3 regions of the Vibrio sp. 378 genome follow, and region 3 is predicted to be linked to each of the others. Evidence: predicted binding sites of a transcription regulator. Region 3 holds the regulator's gene; each other region holds the start of a gene.
The links. The regulator PurR, encoded in region 3, represses purine synthesis genes. The targets are predictions, from matches to a motif close to TNANGNAAACGTTTNCNTNA.
Positions count from the first base shown of each region.

Region 1: R7Q48_RS03175 (formate--tetrahydrofolate ligase) is a predicted target of PurR. The motif match lies at 2,045-2,064, and genes of this name have one in related genera.
Region 2: purT (formate-dependent phosphoribosylglycinamide formyltransferase) is a predicted target of PurR. The motif match lies at 1,837-1,856, and genes of this name have one in related genera.

Region 1 is NZ_JAWOUO010000001.1:738,387-742,677, reverse strand. Features, by position in the region: gene R7Q48_RS03185 (CreA family protein) at 1-356, shown strand, start outside; gene R7Q48_RS03180 (inosine/guanosine kinase) at 590-1,894, shown strand; gene R7Q48_RS03175 (formate--tetrahydrofolate ligase) at 2,131-3,879, shown strand.
Region 2 is NZ_JAWOUO010000004.1:358,324-362,614, forward strand. Features, by position in the region: gene R7Q48_RS10365 (thiopurine S-methyltransferase) at 1-523, shown strand, start outside; gene purT (formate-dependent phosphoribosylglycinamide formyltransferase) at 596-1,771, opposite strand; gene cdd (cytidine deaminase) at 1,915-2,802, opposite strand; gene R7Q48_RS10380 (LrgB family protein) at 3,234-3,911, opposite strand; gene R7Q48_RS10385 (CidA/LrgA family protein) at 3,913-4,287, opposite strand.
Region 3 is NZ_JAWOUO010000004.1:94,927-99,217, forward strand. Features, by position in the region: gene R7Q48_RS09205 (TVP38/TMEM64 family protein) at 1-411, opposite strand, end outside; gene R7Q48_RS09210 (TfoX/Sxy family DNA transformation protein) at 526-1,116, opposite strand; cyclic di-GMP riboswitch class I at 1,233-1,322, opposite strand; gene purR (HTH-type transcriptional repressor PurR) at 1,610-2,614, opposite strand; gene torD (molecular chaperone TorD) at 3,082-3,729, opposite strand; gene torR (two-component system response regulator TorR) at 3,996-4,291, shown strand, end outside.

The sequences.
Region 1 (4,291 bases), on a different contig from region 3:
AGTTGAAAGACGAGGTGGTAACAGGTGTCACATGTCACATCGCCTCTATCGAAGCGGATTTCAGCTTAGCAGATCCAAGTGATAGCTCAATATCATGTCGTCAGACTGGCGAAATCACACCGGAAATGATTGCAAAAATAGATAAGAGTAAGTCCGGTGAAATTGTATTTAAGAAGTCAAAAAGCATTTTCTTCAAAACAATGAAGGTTCGCCGTATTTATGATGCCGATAACCAAACCTTACTCTACTTGTCTTATACAACAAAAGAGACCGATGGTAGTTTTAAGCATAGCCTTTCGACAGTCCCACTTTGGGGTACCAAAGCTTACGTTGAGCCAACTGAAGTGAAAAAGTAACGCGGGTAAATTTAGTTAGCGCGGAGCAGGCTCTTTCCGGGCGCTGCTGAGCAACAAGTTTAAAAAACAACCCATTGCAATACGACAAGCGTCATAAATTGCAGCTGCTTTGGTTGCTATTTACTCAGCTCGCTGATTTTTTCAGCGAGCAGACTTCTTTGTAATAAATCGCCACGATTTTCATTTTTTTGTGATACAATCCCGCCTCTTTTTTTTCTCACTCAAGAACAAGCATGAAGTTTCCTGGTCAGCGTAAATCTAAACACTACTTCCCAACTCACGCTCGAGATCCATTAGTAAACCAAATCCGACAGGCACCTAAGCTATATCGCCCAACTATTGTTGGTGTCGGTCAAACCATTGTAGATATCGAAGCACGTGTAGATGACGCGTTTTTAGAGAAATACAACCTGAGTAAAGGACATTCGCTCGTTCTTGAAGAAAGCAAAGCAGATGCTCTTTACGAAGAACTGGTTGAGCAAGGCCTGATCACACACCAATACCCAGGTGACACGATTGGCAATACTCTTCACAACTACTCAGTTTTAGCCGATAGCAAATCCGTTTTGCTCGGTGTGATGTCTAAGAACATTCAAGTCGGTTCTTTTGCTTATCGCTACCTTTGCCGTACGTCTTCACGCATGAACCTTAACCATTTACAAACGGTAGATGGCCCTATTGGTCGCTGCTACACCCTAATTTCTCAAGACGGTGAGCGTACATTTGCTATCAACGAAGGTCATATGAATCAACTACTTCCGGAAAGCATTCCTGAAGAGATCTTTGAGAAAGCATCAGCCCTGGTTGTTTCTTCTTACCTAATGCGTGGTAAAGAAGAAGATCCAATGCCTAAAGCGGTACAAAGAGCAATCGACTTTGCTAAGAAGCACGATGTCCCTGTTGTACTTACGTTAGGGACGAAGTACGTTATCGAAGGCAACGCACAGTGGTGGCAAGAATACATTCGCGAAAACATTTCTGTTGTCGCTATGAATGAAGAAGAAGGTGCGGCGCTAACAGGTGAAACAGAGCCGCTAGCAGCTGCTGATAAAGCACTTGAGTGGGTTGATCTCGTACTTTGTACAGCAGGACCAAATGGTCTGTACATGGCTGGTTACACCGACGAGAAAGTAAAACGAGAAACCACACACGACATCCTTGAAAGCTCCCTCGAAGCCTTTAACCAGTACGAGTTTAGTCGTGCGATGCGTAAAGAAGACTGTCAAAACCCAATGAAGGTCTACTCTCACATCGGCCCTTACCTTGGTGGACCATTAGAGATTAAGAACACTAACGGTGCAGGTGATGCAGCCCTTTCAGCCTTACTGCATGACATGGCAGCAAACTCTTTTCACCAAAAAGAAGTGCCTAACTCAGAAAAGCACGAAGTACGATGCTTAACCTACTCCTCACTTTCTCAGATTTGTAAATACGCAAACCGAGTAAGCTATGAAGTGTTGACGCAGCACTCTCCTCGCCTATCGCGAGCGCTTCCTGAACGAGAAGATAGCTTAGAAGAGACTTATTGGGATCGTTAAAACGACAGCTTTAAAGCTAAAAATATATCAAGGTCACCATTTGGTGGCCTTTTTGTTTTTATCTAGCACTATAACGAGTAGATTTCGTTAGTATGTCGCACAATACGAAGCAGTAAACTCTTTACAAGCCTAACCGAAACAGTACCATCACAAAGCAGACCTTTGCCTCACAATAATACTCGTTATAACTCAGGTAGTTTTTCAACGCTACCTGTGTGCCACTTTGGGGATTCTCCATGCAGTCAGATATCGAAATTTGCCGAAACACACCACTTTCTTCTATTGATGTTATCGCGGAAAAAGTAGGACTATTGCCCGAAGAGTATGACACTCACGGGAAGCACAAAGCCAAAGTCCACCCAAAATGTTTGGAACGACTCAAAGCAAATGATGACGGTAAACTTGTACTCGTCACTGCGATCACGCCGACTCCTCTTGGCGAAGGAAAAACCGTTACGACGATAGGACTGGCGCAAGGTTTAGCAAAGCTTAATCAATCTGTTATTGCATGTATAAGGCAACCTTCGATGGGACCCGTCTTCGGTATTAAAGGTGGCGCAGCGGGCGGCGGTTATTCTCAAGTAGCTCCAATGGAAGAGTTAAACTTACACCTTACTGGTGACATTCACGCAGTGACAGCGGCGCACAACCTTGCTTCAGCCGCTCTTGACGCTCGCTTGTTCCATGAGCAACGCGAGGGTTATGATGCCTTTGAATCACGCACCGGGTTAAGAGCACTTAAAATCGACACGGCAAGTATTACTTGGAAACGAGTGATGGACCATAATGATCGTGCACTACGTAAAGTCAAAATTGGCCTCAATGATGCAGGAAAAACCATCAATGGTTTCGAGCGTGACGAAGGGTTCGATATTTCAGCCGCTTCTGAGTTAATGGCTATCATTGCACTAGCCAAAGATTTAAAAGATTTACGTCAACGTATTGGGAAAATTGTCGTAGCGTACGATTTGAACGGAAACCCCGTCACTACGGAAGATCTACAAGTTGCAGGAGCAATGGCAGTAACACTAAAAGAGGCGATTGCACCAACACTGATGCAAACTCTAGAAGGTGTTCCTACGTTGATCCATGCAGGTCCATTTGCAAACATCGCCCATGGAAATTCATCCATTATCGCGGACGATATTGCGCTAAAACTGTCAGGTTACACGGTAACTGAAGCCGGTTTTGGTTCGGATATGGGATTTGAGAAAGCGTGTAACATTAAAGCTGCTGCCGCCAACAAAGCCCCGGACTGTGTAGTGATCGTAGCAACATTACGCGGCCTCAAAGCGAATTCCGGACACTACGATTTACGACCAGGTATGGCTATTCCAGATTCCATTTTTAATCCGGACCAAGCAGCATTGGAGGCTGGGTTTGAAAATTTAAAATGGCACATAAATAACGTTCATAAATACGGTTTACCTGCTGTCGTTGCCATTAACCAGTTTCCACAAGATTGTGTGAAAGAGCTTAAAGCTCTTGAAGATCTGATTCACCAATTTAATCCCGAAGTTAAAGTAGCCATCAGCACCGCTTTTTCGCAAGGCGGACAAGGCGCAACGGAACTAGCTCAACATGTTATTGATGCGTGTACCACGCCTGTAGAGTTTTGTCCGTTATACAACAAAGAGCAATCATTACTCGAAAAGCTCATGGCAGTATGTGAAGCGGGCTATGGAGCAACCAATATAGAAATGACTCCTATCGCGACTGAACAGCTCAAACATTTTGAGCAATTAGGCTTTAACAACTTAGCGGTTTGCATCGCGAAGACACCACTATCTATAACCACGGACTCCGCAGTCAAAGGGGCACCAACTGGTTTTACCGTCCCAATCCGCGAGCTGCGCTTGTGTGCGGGTGCAGGATTCGTTTATGCATTATCTGGTACCGTGATGACGATGCCAGGCTTACCTGATAAACCCGCATTTATGAACTTAGATCTTGATGATGAAGGAAATATCGTCGGTCTCTCTTAGTGTAGTGATAACGTATCGCTATCAGTGAAGTGAGCATATTCATTGAGTGAGTGGTCTACTTACCTATCCACTCACTCTCAACAACTGTGAAAAGAGTTGTCTCAGGCCTTCTACTCTTGAATCGTTGATACAAAGCTCTCCTGCCTTACATCAACGCGCCTGTTTTAGGCCTTTAGAGTTAAGACGCTAACCCTAAGCCTTGTTTGGCGATAGTTATTAAGCTAGAAAACCCTATTTATCTTCTTGTTTTGTCGCCACTTTACATTGTAAATCCATACTTGTTGACTTCTCCTTTCTACAATTTTGCGCCAATTTGATGCACGGGCTATTTAGCGCTTCACTAATATGGTGCAGTTGTCTTACAGTGAAATTTTAACCTCCTTGATTTTTAAGGAGATATTCTATGGCTCGA
Region 2 (4,291 bases), 260 kb from region 3:
AGTTCCTTTATGTGGAAAGTCAGAAGACTTGATTTGGCTAGCGATGAAGCATGATTCGGTTGAAGGTGTTGAGCTAAGCCATATTGCTGTGCGTGCCTTTTTTGCTGAACATTTTTACACGCCAACGGTAACGCCTCTTAATGGCAAGCACGAGCTTTATCAATTTGATGAGCTCTCTATTTATACTGGGGACTTTTTCACTGCACCACTATCTCAAGCCGATATCATTTATGATCGCGCCGCGTTGGTTGCTTTACCGCAAGATATGCGAGAGGAGTATGTAGAGCGTCTCAAGCAACTGCTGAACCCAGGCGGTCGTATTTTGCTTGTTACACTCAACTATCCTCAAGAAGAGATGGCGGGGCCTCCATTTAGCGTGCCGGTCGAAGAGATTGAGCAGTTATTTTCAGGTTACAAAGTTACTTGTTTGAACGTAGATGAAGCTGACGAGAATCATCCTAAAATTGTGAAAAAAGGCTTAAGTCGCTTCTCTGAAGAAGTGTACTTAATCGAGAGTGAATAGGCTCTCTTCGGTTTGGAACACGAAATAGCGCAGCAATTTGAGCTGCGCTATTTTTGTATGAGTGGTTCGTATTTAATAAATGATATTCACTTTTGAAGCACTTTCAACAGCATCTTGAACGGCTTCTTCGGTGGTTTTTCGTCGCGTAAGGACAACACCTAAACGGCGGCGGCCATCGATTTCTGGCTTACCGAATAGACGAACTTGTGTTTGAGGTTGAGCTAAAGCTTTGCTTAGGTTTTCAAAGCGAATGTTTGTGGAAGTTCCTTGTCCAAGAATAACAGCAGACGCAGATGGGCCATATTGCACAATATTATTAATTGGCATTCCGGTAAACGCGCGCACGTGGAGAGCAAACTCAGACATTTCCTGCGAAATCATTGTAACCATACCCGTATCGTGAGGGCGAGGAGAGACCTCATTGAAAATGACTTTATCGCCTTTGACAAACAGCTCTACACCAAAGATGCCGTAGCCACCGAGCGCGTTTACCACTTTCTCAGCCGTGTATTCAGCTGCTTTTACTGCGTTTTCTGACATAGCTTGCGGTTGCCATGATTCGCGGTAGTCGCCATCTTCCTGACGATGACCAATTGGAGCACAGAAATGCACACCGTCAACGGCTCTGATGGTCAATAAAGTGATTTCGTAATCGAAGTCGATAAAACCTTCCACGATAACGCGACCTGCACCCGTACGTCCGCCTTCCTGAGCGTAATCCCATGCTTTTGTAACGTCGTCTTCGGTCTTGATAACACTTTGCCCTTTACCGGAAGAGCTCATCACTGGCTTCACCACGCACGGAATACCCACATGTTCAACCGCGGCTTTGAAGTCTTCAAAGTTATCTGCAAAACGATAAGGTGAAGTCGTCAATTCCAGTTCTTCTGCTGCCAAACGTCGGATACCTTCACGATTCATTGTTAGCCTGGTTGCCTTAGCGGTTGGAACAACATTCAGTCCTTTTTCTTCAAGCTCTACCAGTTTGCCGGTTGCGATGGCTTCAATTTCTGGTACGACGTAAGTAGGTTGTTCCTTCGTAATAACTTCTTCTAAGGCGTTCCCATCTAACATGTCGATAACATAACTACGGTGAGCGACTTGCATCGCTGGAGCATTGGCATAGCGATCACAAGCAATCACTTCTAAACCAAGTCTCTGGCATTCAATGGCGACTTCTTTACCGAGTTCGCCAGAGCCTAAAAGTAATACACGGGTAGCATTTGCGCTAGTTGCAGTGCCAAACATAGTGTTCCCTTACAAAATAGAGTGATGAGACAGAAATTGCAGGAGATCATACTGAAGTTTTATGACAAAGCAAACGTTTGCTTTTGGTTTTTAGGTAATAAAAAAGCTCTACATGTTGTAGAGCTTTTTGTTGAATTTGTCGTTTATACGTTGACAAAACTAAGCGGAATATCTGGATTCAACGCTTCCAACGTTGATTGCGTATCGGCTAAATGACTGATCTTACCTTCTGAGTTCTCTACCAATGCAGCGGCTTTGATGCTGTCAAAGGTTTCACCCGCAAGTAAAACTTGGATTAGCGCAACTTGTAGCGGTGGCAAGCTAGGATTAAACGCTGCATTTTCTGCATAAGCGCCTTGGAATACACGACCGCTAGTCATCTCTAATGCTAAACCACTCAAGTTGTTGGTGTATGGAGAGTGGCTCATGTTCATCGCTTCAACTGCAGTTTGGATGAGTGCGTCTTCATCATCACATGAGAATTGGTGTTTAACTTCTGCCATTAAGCCGGACTCGATACCGAGATCATTTGGTCCAAAGGCTTCAGGCAGGTATTCATGAAGTGACTTTTCTTCGCGTTCTGGGAGCTGGATTTTAAGCTCGTTTGCGGTAGATAACTCATTCATGAACTGGCGGCAGTGACCACATGGGCTGAAGTTGATAGTGATATCCTTAACACCACGTTCGCCTTTCATCCAAGCATGGCTAATCGCAGACTGCTCTGCGTGAACCGTTTGACCCAACTGTACACCAAAGAATTCCATGTTGGCACCGAAGTAAAGGCGACCTGAAAGACCACGAACGATAGCGCCGACATAAAAGTCAGAAAGGGGAGCATAGGAGTACGCTGCGGCAAAAGGAAGTAGCGCAACACGAAGCTCTTTGTCTGATAGACCGGTAGCTGAAAGCAACTGCTCAAATTGTTGAACTGAAAGCGTAGCATCAAAATCATCAGCTTGGATGATAGGAGCAAGTTGTTTGGAAAGTGCTTCTGGAGCGCCTGCTAGCGCCTGTTCAATGCGACTTTTCATGTTGAATCCTTGTTATTGCATGGACAGTTATTCTATGTGAAAGATAGAAATGTTCCGTGCGTTAGATCACGATAAATAATGCAATTGATAATTCTGTTACATAATTAGAGTGAGCTCACACATGTATTCGATTGCACAGGTGTGAAGCGTTATCTCCGTCTCACAATTAACCATATCAGTATATATTCATATGACCAAGGAGCAGGAGTATGTTACTAACGCGACTTTTACCGCTACGCTACTTTATACCTACGTAATCTAGAGCGAGTGGTAGCACCTAGAATGCTCATGCTATGAATGTATATCTCAGTCAAGTCCCTTCACGATATTACTGGGTGAGTTTGATAGATAAGATAGGGTTTTGAAAAGGGATAAGTAAGAAACGGAAAGGCTACGGCCTGCCGGAAGGAGGGCAGACCGAGAGCGCTTAACTATTGATATAGCCAGACCGCCAAAGCAAAAAAACTTGGAGCCAAAATAGAAGTTATGATCCCACATAAAACCAATGCGAGTGATGAGAACGCGGCATCTATGGGCTGTTTCTCTGCACAAGTAGCGGTGCCTAAGGCATGAGAGACTGTACCCATTGTCAGACCACGTGCAATCGGGTGTTTAATTCCAATTAAGTTGTAAATTGGGTATGCCAAAATCGCGCCCAATAAACCAACAATCAGAACCAAGATCGCCGCAACGGCAGCTTCACCACCGAGGTGACTCGAAATTTCCATTGCTATTGGCGTAGTGACGGATTTACCCACTAGACTTGCGATTAAACTGATATCTGCTTTGAAAGCGACTGCGATCAAGGTGGTTGTCATCATCGACATCACACTGCCTACTGTGCAAGCAAAAGTGATGATTCGCCAGTTTGCTTTAATCTGTGGTAGTTGTTCATATAGCGGGTAAGCCAGAGCAACTACGGCTGGTTGAAGTAAAAAACTGATCCCTTCGTTATCCGCATAATACGTTTCAAACGGTACATTTAAGTAAGTAAGCAAAGGAATGAGCACTGCAATACTGATCAGCAAAGGATTTGCTAGAGGATTATTCACTTTGATTGCGATTTGGCGCGCGACAAGAAAAACCGCAATGGTAACAACTAACCACATATCAGTGCTTCTCCTTTAGCAAGTAGTCCAGCAGCCAAGCGAGGCTGACTAGTACAATGAGTGAGCCTCCAACTGCGCTAGCAATGATAGGGAGGGCATTAGCGAGTAGCATATCGAAATGTTGCATTAATCCCACGCTAATAGGAACGAACAACAAAATCATGTAGCGGATAAATAGCGTGGCGCCCGGTTTGACCCAATCGACCTTTACAAGCCCAAGAGTCATAGAGAAAAACAGTACGAGCATACCGATGACACTTCCTGGGACGGAAACGCCAGTGAACTTTTGAATGGTAATTCCGATGCCAAGTGCCCCCATGATGAGGAAGATTGAAATGAGCAGTTGGATCAGTTGTAAGAATCGTTCTTTAATCATTTTG
Region 3 (4,291 bases):
CAAGGAAAATAGATAAAAAGCTCCGTCTTTTTCGACACCTTGATTAATTGCGTTGAGTTTATTTCCGAATTTGTTTTGTACCCAGTCACGCAATAAGTATCGGCTGCTCAAGAAGGCCAGTGTTGCCCCCATAGTGCTAGCGAAAGAAACCAGTAGCAAGCTTGTCCAAAAACCAAATAAGGCTGCACCAAGTAAGGTGACTACTGCCGCTCCTGGGATAGAAAAAGCGGTAATTGCAATGTAGGTAAAAAAGTAAATCGCAGCCGAGAATACAAAATTCTGATCGAGGTATGTAGTTAGTGCTTCTTGTTGGGCTTTTGCATTCTCTAAGGTTAAATACTGGCCAAAGTTAATACCTAAAAAGACGATAGCCGCTAGTAGGATGAGACCTAATATCAGTTTCTTATTCATAATTTTGATTCCAATTTGGGATATATGTAATAAGACAGTAGGAAAACCGAAAAAATTTCACAAAAAAACCGCAGATTAGACTGCGGTTTTACAAGATAGTTTTTAGGTCGACTTTTATTGGAGGCCGTTCATCAACTCATCTCGGCGAGCTTGAGGTACCACACTCCAATGAGTGCCGTTGATAGCACCTTCTAGTGCCCATAGCAACTCAATGTTGACGGTTGCAGAGTGCGTATCTCTTATCGCTTTATAGGCGTTAAGCGCACCTTCCTCTTCAAGCTTCTCTACGGATTCGATGCCGGCTTTTTTTAGCATGCGCTCGGTAGCCAGTCGTAAGTTAGGCAAATCTTTCAAACGGTTAGGCTTTGTACTTGCTTGCTGTTCTTTCTCAAGCTTTGCCTTTTTCAATGATTGATTCGCTACTTCGATTAAGCGTTCGCTTGATTCCCATAAATCGCTGGAAATAGCGTAGTACTTTGTAACGACTGGGAAGCCACGTTTTTTATAAACGTAAGGCTTTAGCCCTTGTTTCTCGAAGTCAGATGAAGTTTTTTGGTCTGCTCTGATATGAAGCTGATTGTTTACCACTAGTGCAAACATTGTTTCATCAGCGAATAGTCCGAAGCCACCAAACATTGAGCGCGACTTGATATTACCAAGTGCCTCAAATAGCTTCATAGAGTCTTTGAGTATCGGTTTATCCATGTTTTGTTATCTCGGTGTAATTAATATTACGCCACCAAAAGTCAGGTCCGAGAGAGTAGCAAACATGCGTAAAAACAATGTCATTACAGAGTAAAGTCATTGCTTACACACTTGCCATCGGTAACCCCGCTACCTTCCATATCGTAATATGGTTCAGGCCGGAGGCTTTGCGTCCCACTCTTTCGAATGGTTTGCCCTGTGCGTGACACAATGAGCATACTTCTTATATTGAATTAACATCACGGTTTAGCGTTAAAAGTGTGATTTCGGTTCAATAAAAATGATAGATTGAATGCTCTATTTTGCATATGGAAAGGTGCAAATTGGCCTTTGAAAAGGAGTTCTTAATATATATTACATTTATATAAAACAGGGAGTTAACGTTAGTCAATTGTTATTAGAGTGGTGTGAAGTATTAGAGAATGCTTAATTTTTCCAAAAAAATAAGCGCCCCTGTAGAGCGCTTATTTAACACGGTTAAATACAGTGAAATTTAGTTCATTTTTTTCACAGTATTTCGAATTACAAGCTCAGGTTGCATTTCGAAAATTCGTTTTTCGTGTTCTTTATCTTTGATACGCTCAAGTAGAATTTCGAATGCATTTTTACCAACACGACGTTTAGGTTGGTGGATAGTCGTTAGCGGTGGAGAGAAGTATTCCGCAAGCTCGATGTTGTCGTAGCCGATCACTGAAATATCTTCAGGAATTTTGATCCCGTTTTGTTGCAAGCGGCTCATTAGGCCTAGAGCCATTGTGTCGTTAAAACAGAATACCGCCGTCGGGCGCTTGTCCATTGCGGTAATTTTATCTGCAACTAATACGGCCGTATCACATTCAAAGTTACCTTCAAGGATCCAGTCTTCATTTACAGCTAGGTTCGCTTCGCTCATTGCGCGACGGAAACCTGCAATGCGCTCTTGGCAAGCAAGCTTTTCAAAATGACCGCTTAGACAAGCGATATCCGTATGACCATTGTCAATCAGATGTTTGGTTGCAATGTAGCCACCTTCTTCTGAGTTATCCATGATCTTGTCTGCTTGTGAGCTCTCTGGGCCCCAATCCATGACCACTTTAGGAATGTCCGCATGACGGTCAAGCATCTCTTTTAGTTCTTCGGTTAAGTCAGAACACATCACTAGGATGCCATCAACGCGCTTTTCAGCCAGCATACGAATGTAATCGCGTTGTTTTTCGTAAATCCCGCCTGTGTTACATAAAATCAGAGTATAGCCTTGGCGGTAACAGTAGCTCTCAACGCCATCAATCACTTCTGAGAAAAATAGGTTAGTTGATTGAGTTACTAACATGCCAATCGTACGAGTTGAGTTGCATTTTAGGCTGCGTGCAACGGCACTTGGCGCGTAATTCAGCTCGTCAACGGCTTTCATTACTTTTTCTTGCGTTGCTTCTGCAACGAAACGCGTTTTATTGATAACGTGCGAAACTGTCGTAGTGGAAACGCCGGCTAAGCGAGCAACGTCTTTTATCGTGGCCATAAATGGTGTCCTGTATCGAGCTACTGAAATATGTCGTATTGGATGTACCTGATGCTCTAATGGTTTCACACCTAGCAATCTAAAATTGGCGCTAAGTGTCTCGGCAGCGGTTGATCCAAGTGCGACAAAAGGGTGCGTAGCAGCATCGGTCGATGAATTTTATCTTTTTCTATCTGATGAGAAATTGCCATCAACCTGTTAAGAAAACACAAAAACCGCTATATTTCAGCGGTTTACATATAAATCATATTTAATCGTTTGCGCTCACATTTTAGCCCTATGTGGACTGACTAGCAATGTTTTCAGCAAGAGATTTGTGTATTTGAAGTCACATTTTGACTGCTAAATAACCAAGCGTCTTTGCGCTAAGTTAAGGCAAACGAATATTATACCCAAGTTACTTACAATCGGTCACTTTCAGGCACACAGGAAGCCCGATAGGCAGGCTCCCTAAAAATAGGCGGCAATTATTCACCAAGAAGGTAGGCGCTGTCTAGTTTACAAAATGCAACTAATAGTTTCGCGACACTTGAGTAAAATCCAAATTCATCGAATTTTTTACATTTGTCTGAAAACTGAGGTAACCAAGACATCAATTGTTGCTGGATAAAGTCGTTTTGTTTAACGAAGGCTTCTTCCATGTGTTTTTCTTGTTCAAGCTCGTTTGAGCGGATAATCATGTTCCCGAGAAAGTCGAGCTCAACGGCTAAGTGATCCGCAGGTTCCTTTAGGTTTTCGTCTACTTGAACGCCAAATTCAGCCATCAACTTTTCCATTTCCTCAGCTGGCTTGTCATTCAGTAAACCTGATTCACCAATGTACATGGATGCGTAAGGAAGAGCGCCGTATTTTTCTGTCTTCAAAAACAGTTCACAAAAGTCAGCTGCAAGCTCTAGTTGTGCATCTTCACGATCTTGTAACCGATTCAATGCATCAACTAGGCTATCAACGGCTGGTTTTAGCGACTCATTTTCACCTAAACCTGCGAGAAAACTGCGAATTTCAACACTGTGATAGGCTTCCAATTCTTTCTCTGTTAGTTCTTTTGCGAACAAGCTCGAAAACCACCAGTAAATTTCAGCGCGTTTTTCATTAAAAGCTTTCACTTCTTGCATTTTGGGCTCCTGAATGATGCTTCAAGTCATGCATCACAAAGTCAATTAGGGATATCCCCTAAGTGTAATCAATTAAAATGAATAGCAGTAACTATAATTGTTATGTTTTATGGTCAAAAATGACCGCTTATTAATAGCAATGGGCAAGCTTGTTTTGAATCAATAAAAACGCTAAATCTTGCGTTTTAATGTATCTATGACTAGAAATGTTACTAGTTATGAATAGAATACGTCTTGGATAATAAGAAGACAGAAAAGTGGTGTAAATGAGCTATCACGTATTAGTCGTAGAAGATGATGTTGTAACTCGTAGTAAGCTTGCGGGATATTTCCAAAATGAGGGCTACCAAGTCAGCGAAGCAGAGAGTGGCGCAGAAATGCGTGAAGTTTTGCAAGCGGGCGATGTAGACCTGATCATGCTGGATATTAACCTGCCTGGTGAAGACGGCCTGATGCTTACTCGTGAGTTACGTAGCCAATCGGATATTGGTATCATATTAGTAACAGGACGCACGGATAGCATTGATAAAATCGTAGGCCTAGAAATGGGTGCTGACGATTA